DNA from 2 places in the Cellvibrio fibrivorans genome. Region 1 is predicted to be linked to the other one. Evidence: riboswitches for the same ligand, from Rfam matches in the RefSeq annotation. Region 1 holds a riboswitch; the other holds the start of a gene.
What was found. A riboswitch is a leader RNA that binds a small molecule or an ion and turns the genes downstream of it on or off. The one in region 1 is predicted to bind thiamine pyrophosphate.
Positions count from the first base shown of each region.

Region 2: linked by a shared signal. The riboswitch ahead of thiD (bifunctional hydroxymethylpyrimidine kinase/phosphomethylpyrimidine kinase) and the one ahead of J2X05_RS08300 (FAD-dependent oxidoreductase) in region 1 are both predicted to bind thiamine pyrophosphate.

Region 1 is NZ_JAVDVX010000002.1:798,076-802,689, forward strand. It holds gene guaB (IMP dehydrogenase) at 1-746, opposite strand, end outside; gene xseA (exodeoxyribonuclease VII large subunit) at 891-2,246, shown strand; TPP riboswitch at 2,292-2,409, shown strand; gene J2X05_RS08300 (FAD-dependent oxidoreductase) at 2,451-3,554, shown strand; gene thiS (sulfur carrier protein ThiS) at 3,568-3,774, shown strand; gene J2X05_RS08310 (thiazole synthase) at 3,776-4,579, shown strand; gene J2X05_RS08315 (HD-GYP domain-containing protein) at 4,611-4,614, opposite strand, start outside.
Region 2 is NZ_JAVDVX010000014.1:7,582-12,195, reverse strand. It holds gene thiC (phosphomethylpyrimidine synthase ThiC) at 1-1,264, opposite strand, end outside; gene thiD (bifunctional hydroxymethylpyrimidine kinase/phosphomethylpyrimidine kinase) at 1,321-2,133, opposite strand; TPP riboswitch at 2,223-2,332, opposite strand; gene J2X05_RS20850 (cation:proton antiporter) at 2,490-3,725, opposite strand; gene nhaD (sodium:proton antiporter NhaD) at 3,917-4,614, opposite strand, start outside.

The DNA.
Region 1 (4,614 bases):
GCGGTATCAACTACCAACACATCCACACCGGCTTCAACCAAAGCATCAACACGGGCATCGGTATCACGACTAGTGCCAACACTGGCTCCAACACGCAAACGACCTTCAGGGTCTTTCGATGCACTCGGGTATTTTTCAGCTTTGTTAATATCTTTTACGGTAATCAGACCGCGCAATTCAAACGCATCATTAACTACCAATACTTTTTCGATGCGGTGTTTGTGTAGCAAGTTGCGCACTTCTTCAGCAGACACGCCTTCTTTCACAGTTACGAGCTGCTCTTTTGGCGTCATGATGCTGGAAACACTGGCATCCAGATTGGTTTCAAAGCGCACGTCTCGGCCAGTCACAATACCGACGAGATCGCCGTTGCTCAGCACCGGCACACCGGAAATGTTGTTTTTGCGGGTCAATGCGATCAAATCGCGGATGGTCGCGCTAGCGTCGATAGTAATTGGGTCCTTCACCACACCGGCTTCAAATTTCTTAACCGCGCGCACTTCAGCAGCTTGTTGCTCAATCGTCATGCTTTTATGAATGATGCCGATGCCGCCTTCTTGCGCGATAGCAATCGCCAGACGCGCTTCGGTCACGGTATCCATGGCCGCAGAGATAAGTGGAATGTTCAATTGAATTTTGCGCGTCAACTGGGTTTTTAGGGACACGTCTTTGGGGGTCACATCGGAATAACCGGGCACCAGCAGAACATCGTCAAACGTGAGGGCTTCTTCAGCAATCCGCAACATACCAACCAACCTCAAAGCAGGGGAAAAATAAACGCGAAATTATAGCCACTTGGGCGCCTCGGGTAAACCAAAAACCACAATATCTAGTGTTTAAGGGCAACACTGAGGCTATACCCTCGAGCCCGCTTCCCCTAGAATGCGCCCATGACTACCGATCTGTTTAGCAAAACCCCCGAGCGTGAAATCTTCAGTGTCAGCCAGCTTAATCGCCAGGCCCGGCAGCTATTGGAGACTCATTTGCCATTATTGTGGGTGGAAGGCGAGCTTTCCAACGTATCCATCCCCTCCTCCGGGCACTGGTATTTCACCCTTAAAGACGACCAGGCCCAAGTGCGCTGCTGCATGTTCCGCAACCGCAATATGCTGGTGCGGTTCAAGCCGCAACAGGGGCAACACGTCTTATTACGGGCAAGGGTCAGCCTTTACGAAGGGCGAGGTGATTACCAAATTATCGCCGAGCACATGGAAGAAGCCGGTAGCGGCGCCCTGCAACGCGCGTTTGATGAACTCAAACACAAACTCTCCCAGGAGGGATTGTTTAATGAGGCGCACAAGAAAGCGCTGCCTAGCCTCCCGAAACATATCGGCGTTATCACCTCCCCCACAGGCGCCGCGATTCACGATGTATTGAGTGTGCTGGAACGCCGCTTTCCCGGCATTCCCGTAACAGTGATTCCTGTTGCGGTACAAGGAAAAGAATCAGCCCCGCAAATCGTTAAAGCCATTGATCTCGCCAACCGCGCCGGTTTATTTGATGTATTACTGCTTACGCGCGGCGGCGGTTCGATGGAAGACCTCTGGTCATTCAACGAGGAGATAGTCGCCCGCGCAATCTTTAACAGCGAGCTGCCCATCGTCAGCGCCGTTGGTCACGAAGTGGATTTCACCATCGCCGATTTTGTCGCCGACCTGCGTGCGCCCACGCCCTCGGCTGCGGCTGAGCTTCTGGTACCCGATGCCGATGACTGGCTTGATAAATTTATCGGTTTTGAAGTTTTACTTGAAGAAGCCATGCTGCGCCGGCTCCAGCAATGGCAGAAACATTTACTCAACCTGCGCCAGCGTTTGCGCCATCCCCGTGAGCGATTGGAACAGCAGTCGCAGCGGTTGGATAACCTCGAATTGCGCTTGAAAAACCACATTAAACACCTGCTGAGCGATTTTAAAAACCATATCCGCCAATTGGAGATCCGCCAACAGCCACATCATCCGCAAGTGCGATTGCAACAACTCAGGGAGCGCGTTGCAGCGCATCACCAACGCTTGCAAACAGCGCAACATCGGTTGATTGAGCGTAAACAACAAGCACTTGGTGAAACGATGCGCATGTTAAATACGTTGAATCCCCTGAGCACACTCGAACGCGGATATGGATTAATTACGGACGCACACACCAAAAAAGTGATTACCAGCAGTAATCAGGTCAAAATAGGCACAGTGATTAATGCGCGCGTTGCACAGGGGGAATTTGTATGCCGGGTGGAATCCATCAGCAAATAACCTGCGTATAGATTGCGAAGTAAATTCGTGGCCAGTATATTGGCCACTTTCTTGTCGGAGCGCCTTGGTAGACATTGTCTGCACGAAGGCTGAGATGGGTTCGGCCCAATCCGTAGAACCTGAACAGGCTAATACCTGCGGAGGGAACAAGGTGCTTATAGCTGCGGCTATTCACTGCCCTCCGCCTCACAATTCCGAGGCAATGTGACCAACCATAAATTCCCACAAACAATTGCTATCGCCGGTGCCGGTTTACTCGGGCGCTTGCTCGCCTGGCAATTGCAGCGCGCCGGAATCAATATCACCCTATTTGAAGCGGGCAGTTTTACGCCGGACGCACCACAAAGCCTTCGCGCCGCCGCCTTTACTGCGGCCGGGATGGTCGCGCCACTGAGCGAAGCTGTTGTGTCTGACGAAGGTGTGTACCGCATGGGCATTTTTGCACTGCAGCAATGGCCCACATGGATTGCACAATTACCGGCGAACGAAACGCCGCTGTTTTTTAATAACGGCAGTCTCGTGGTGGCGCATCAACAGGATACAAGCGAACTCGAACAATTTGAGCGCGAGCTCGGATTTATATTGCCCGGCTGCAAAGGCTATCAACATGTTAACCAACATGAGATTCACCAGCTCGAACCTGATTTGCATTCCAACTTTCATAGCGGAATTTTTTTACGCGAAGAAGGTCATGTGAATAATCGCGAGTTTTTGCGTTTGATTGGCGATGAATTATTGAAACTTGGTACGACGATCCGCGAGTTCACCTCAGTCGAGGCACTTCCAGGAAAGATTGTTACCGATAGCAGCGAAGAACATTTTGATTTGGTAATTGATTGCCGCGGGCTGGGTGCAAAAAAACAGCTGCGTAATTTGCGTGGTGTGCGCGGTGAAACCTTGCATGTGGAAACCAAAGAAATCCATTTGCGGCGCCCGGTACGCTTGATGCACCCGCGCTACCAACTTTATGTGGTACCCAAACCGAATAACCGTTTTATTATTGGCGCGACGCAAATTGAAAGCGAAGACAGAACGCCGGTCACGCTTCAATCATCGCTGGAATTAAGCAGTGCACTCTACACACTTTCTCCGGCATTTGCGGAAGCGCGCATTATTGAAATGGATACGAACTTACGTCCGGCATTTATGGATAACTTGCCAAAAGTGACCATCGTCGATGGATTGATTACCGCCAACGGATTATTTCGCCACGGCTATTTATTAGCGCCAGCGGTAGTTGAAAATGTGCTGGCACACATCTTCAAAAAAACTGATCCGGTTTTTTCTGCACTGCTGAATCACCACTAAAAAGCACGAGCTTATGACTATTGAACTGAGTGTAAACAACGAAAGCATATCGCTGACCAGCAAGACATTACTCAGCGACGCCTTACTACAATGGGGCTACGGCGAAAGCAAAATCGCCGTGGCCATCAATGGCGAATTTGTACCCCGCTCGACTTACACCGAGCGCGAATTATTGAATGGCGATCAAATCGATATCGTCAAACCGGTTGGTGGAGGTTGATATGAATTACAACAAACCCGAAAAAGATTTCACGCTCTACGGCGAAACTTTTTCCAGCCGCTTTTTATTGGGCACTGCACTTTACGCATCGCCACAATTAATGCGCGACTCCATTATCCAATCGCGCTGTGAAATCGTCACTCTCGGCCTGCGCCGCCAAAACCCGGCCAATCGCGACGGTGATGCGATTTGGCAATTTATCCAGGAAAGCGGCTGTCGTTTGCTGCCCAACACTGCCGGTTGTAAATCCGTTAAAGAAGCAGTGACACTAGCGGAAATGTCACGCGAAATTTTTAATACAGACTGGATCAAACTGGAAGTCATCGGCGATGATTACAATTTACAACCCGATCCGTTTGGTTTGGTTGAGGCATCGGAAATATTGATTAAAAAAGGTTTTAAAGTATTGCCTTATTGCACTGATGATTTAATCCTGTGCAAGCGGCTGCTCGATGTCGGCTGTGAAGTACTTATGCCTTGGGGAGCACCTATCGGTACCGGGCAAGGCTTATTAAATCGCTACAATTTGCGCACACTGCGCGAGCGGATTAAAGATGTGCCTATGATTATCGATGCAGGGCTTGGTGCGCCATCTCAAGCAGCTGAAGCAATGGAAATGGGTTTTGATGGAATTTTATTGAATACCGCTGTAGCCAAAGCATTGAATCCACCGATGATGGCAGAAGCCTTTGGCGATGCAATTGATGCGGGGAGAAAAGCCTATAAAGCGGGGCTCATGCAGAAACGCCAAACCGCCAGTCCGAGCACACCGACTATCGGCCAGCCATTTTGGCATCAACAATAAACTATATAAAGAAAATCAAGATAGGCACAAATCAA
Region 2 (4,614 bases), on a different contig from region 1:
AGGCAATTTTGGTCAACTCACCGAGCGTTTCCAACTCGCCAAATTGCGCTTCGTCATTTGCATCGGCAATCGAACCGGGGCGCAGGCCATCACCCAATGAAAAACTTACATCGTAAGCTTTCATGATTTCGCAAATTTCATCGAAGTGGGTGTAAAGGAAATTTTCTTTGTGATGTGCCAGGCACCATTTGGCCATGATCGAACCACCGCGCGATACAATGCCCGTCACACGTTTAGCGGTGAGCGGCACGTAGCGCAGCAACACACCGGCGTGAATCGTAAAATAATCCACACCTTGCTCCGCTTGTTCAATCAATGTATCGCGAAAAATTTCCCACGTCAGATTTTCTGCAACGCCATCTACTTTTTCCAGTGCTTGATAAATAGGGACGGTACCGATAGGCACATGCGAGTTACGAATAATCCATTCGCGGGTCTCATGGATATTTTTTCCGGTAGACAAATCCATCACCGTATCGGCGCCCCAACGCGCACCCCAGGTGAGTTTCTCTACTTCTTCTTCAATTGATGAACCCAAGGCTGAGTTACCGATATTGCCATTAATTTTCACCAGGAAATTACGGCCGATAATCATCGGCTCCAATTCCGGGTGATTGATATTGGCAGGGATAATCGCACGGCCGCGCGCTACTTCATCGCGCACAAACTCTGGAGTAATTTCTTCAGGAATACTTGCACCAAAACTCATACCTTTGTGCTGCTGCCCCAAGGCTTTATATTGAGGATCTACACTCAATTCACGCGCTTGGGCCAGCGCCATGTTTTCGCGGATGGCGATATATTCCATCTCCGGGGTAATGATCCCTTTTTTGGCGTAATGCATTTGCGATACGTTCATGCCGGGTTTTGCGCGGCGCGGTTTACGGGTGAGATTGAAACGCAGACTCGCCAATTTGGGATCATTCAGGCGGGCATTGGTAAATTCAGAGTGACTGTCTTCCAATACTTCAGTGTCGTTGCGCTCTTCAATCCAGGCGGTGCGCACATCGCCCAAACCTGTGCGCAAATCAATTTTTACGTTCGGATCTGTGTAAGGGCCAGAAGTGTCGTAGACACGTACAGGGGGATTTTTTTCGCCACCGAAATCCGTTGGAGTATCAGCCAGGGTAATTTCGCGCATGGGCACTTGAATATCCGCACGCGAACCCTGCACATAAATTTTTTGTGAGCCAGTAAAGGGCTGTACCGAGGCTTTATCGACTTCGGCGGTTTGGCTGAGAATTTTTTCGACGCTGGTATTCATAATAGTGGCCTTGTCTTAATCAAGTATTTAAATAAATTTGGATAATAGAACGTGATTTAGTAAAAAGAATAGAAGTGATGAACCGGGCCTGAGCCCTGCCCTATGTGCAACTTTTCGGAATGCACCAAAGCTTGATGCAAATAGTCTTTTGCCTGCTTGACCGAGTCACTGAGCGACAGCTGTTTCGCCAAACCAGCGGCAATTGCCGATGCCAGAGTACAACCGGTTCCGTGGGTATTTTTAGTGTGTAATCGCGGTGCAGAAAAAGCTTCAACACCCGCTGTGGTGATTAATAAATCCGTTGCATCTTCACCATCGGTGTGGCCACCTTTCATCAATACGGCGCGCGCACCCAAAGAGAGAATTTTTTCACCTTGCACTTGCATTTCCGCAAGATTTTGCGCGGTTGATGAATTCAACAGCACTGCTGCTTCATGCAAATTAGGAGTTACCAGAGTAGCAAGCGGGAGCAATTTTTCAATCAGCGTTTGAATCGCATCTTCTGCCAATAATCTATCGCCACTGGTTGCGACCATCACTGGATCAAGCACAAAAGGAATTTGCGGATAAGCACTTAGGGACTCTGCAACAGCAGCGATAATTTCCGCCGTTGCCAACATGCCGCTTTTAATCGCACCGACATTGATATCGCTCATTACCGAATGGATTTGCTGTTGTACAAACGCCGGCGGAATTGGCAATACACCTTGAACACCAAGCGTGTTTTGCGCAGTGAGCGACGCAATAGCACTGCAACCAAACACACCCAAAGCAGAAAAGGTTTTTAGGTCGGCTTGAATACCTGCACCGCCACCGCTGTCGCTACCGGCAATAGTAAGAGCTATGGGAGTTGGTATGAATGAGTGCATGGTATTTCCGCAATGTATTGACTAAACAGCAAAGACGCGGGGAAAGGGAGAAATACCAAGGCACGCTGAATAGATACTAGGCATGCAAAAAACTGGAGGCTCTCGTTCCCTACGCCGGTACTAACCGGATCAGGTCGGCGGGTATATCTCAGCCTCGTTACCAGCATACAGCCAGCAAAAAGCACCCCGACAAGAAAACCGGCAGTCTATTGGAGTTAACGGGGAGAGTAAAGGTAGGGCGCTGTTTGCTGCGCCCTGATGTGCTTGAAAAACCCGGGCGCAGCAAGCGGCGCCCCTAAGGGTTTGGATTATTTGCGGAGATTGTTAGGCGCGTTAAGCAGCGCCCCTACCAATGGTTATTTTTCCTGGGATTTCAATAAGCCCAACTTACCTGCGAGCAGTGCAGTCGTTGGTGCTTGAATCAAAATAGTACCCAGAATAAAGATGAAGGTAATAGCGCCCACCACATCGATACCCGGCACTTTCATACCCGCCAAAATACCCACCAAGGCCGCAGGAATAACACCGGTTTCCCGAGTCCAGCTCATAAATACCAACTCTTTCCACGTCCACTTGGCCCGACGATCAGGACCAGCACAAATGAAGACGGTCAGTGGGCGCGCGATAAAGATAAAGATGAACAGGAGGATCAAACCAACACCCAAATATTCTTTGAGCAGATGGAAATCGACTTGTGAACCCAGCAGGATAAAAATAAACATACGCATTAACAGCGCGGTGTTGCCTACATAATCTTCAAGATATTCGTGCTCGTGGTGATCCAGCGGCAGATTGAATGTCTCTTTGTTGCCGATCATTACACCGCAGGTGAATACCGCCATAAAGCCGGACGCGCCAATGGCATCGGCCAACAGATATACAGTAATTACCGCGAGGATAATCACAAAAGGGGTCACTTCACGGAAAATACCCAAAGTGTTATGCGCCATCAGGAAAGCAGCGCTGTAACCAACAATTGCACCCAACACCAAGCCCATACCAGCCTCATAGGCCAGTTCGCCCAGAGAGTGGGTCAGGCTAAAACCTTCACCAGTACCCATCACATAAGCGACAACTGCGAAAGTAGCGATTGCGCCCATAGCATCGTTGAGCGCAGATTCACTCATCACCGTTTGGGATACGCGATCTTTGATTGGTACTTGTTTGAAAATAGGTACGAGCGTTGCGGGGTCAGTTGACGCAGTCAAGGCCCCCAATACCAACGCAACACCGATGGGGATACCCAGCCAGACACCGGCGTAAGTAATGATGGCGCCGGTAATCAATACACCAAGCGTGGCGATCACAGTCAAGGTGATCCAGATTTGCTTCAACACCGCAAACCGCAGGGTCGCACCACCTTCAAACAACAAGTAGCAAGCGCCAATGGTGAGGATCAACTGGTTCATGGTGGAGTCAGCCGGCACATGCAGTAAACCACCAATCGTTGGGCCAAGGCCAATACCGATTAAGAGAAACAACACGATATCCGGTACTTTGATTTTTTTGGCAACAACACCGCCTAACAATCCGGTAAAAATAATAATCCCGACATACATAAGGTCGAGCTTGGCAATATCTAATGACGACATGGCGACTCCAAGGTTAAAAGTTAAAAAACGTAAAGCTGAAAATGGGTGCATGCTGCCAGCAAATGAGCGAGGCCATTATAAATTGCGTGTAAATTCCCTCTAGTTACGCCTGTAAACTCACCAACCCACACGGCAGATACAAAAAACCGGAGGTGTCCTCCGGTTTTTAATCAGATCAAATCAATGTGCAACTAGCCAAAAACGGCCTTCGCCAAGCTCAAAGCCACCAAATAACCACAGGTATAAGCAACAAATACTAGAGGGGTATAACGCAAAAAAGCACCAAACGTCAGCCCTTTCACCTTGCTCATGGCAATAATCCCTGCAGCTGAACCAATTGCCAGCAATGAACCACCCACACCTACCCCGTAAGTCAATGCCAGCCATTCGGGGGTTTGCAATACAGGCTCAGACTTCAATAACGCAGCAGTCAGAGGGACGTTATCAATCAAGGCAGAGAACAATCCCATTAAATAGTTAGCATATTGAGGCGCAATTTGGGCGTAGAAATTGGTGAGCAGGTCCAGCGTGCCAATTTCTTTCAACATACCGACTAACAATAAAATCCCGAGGAAGAACAACAGGGTTTCATATTCAATTTGGCGAACATATTCCAGAATGCGAGTTTCTTCCGGATCCATATCCATAAAGTGGCCGATAAAAAACATCACCGATAGACCAACCAAAAAGGTGAGCACCGGGGGTACATGAAAGAAGAAATTAAACAGCATGGTGCAGATAATAGTACTAAAGAAAGTGCCTACGATTGCCCAATCCATACCTGTAAAAGTGCGCACATTTTTCTCGGTGGTGACCTGACCGGAAACACCCGGAAACATCAAACCCGCCAATACCATTACACCCACAATCGCCGGAATCCACAGCAACA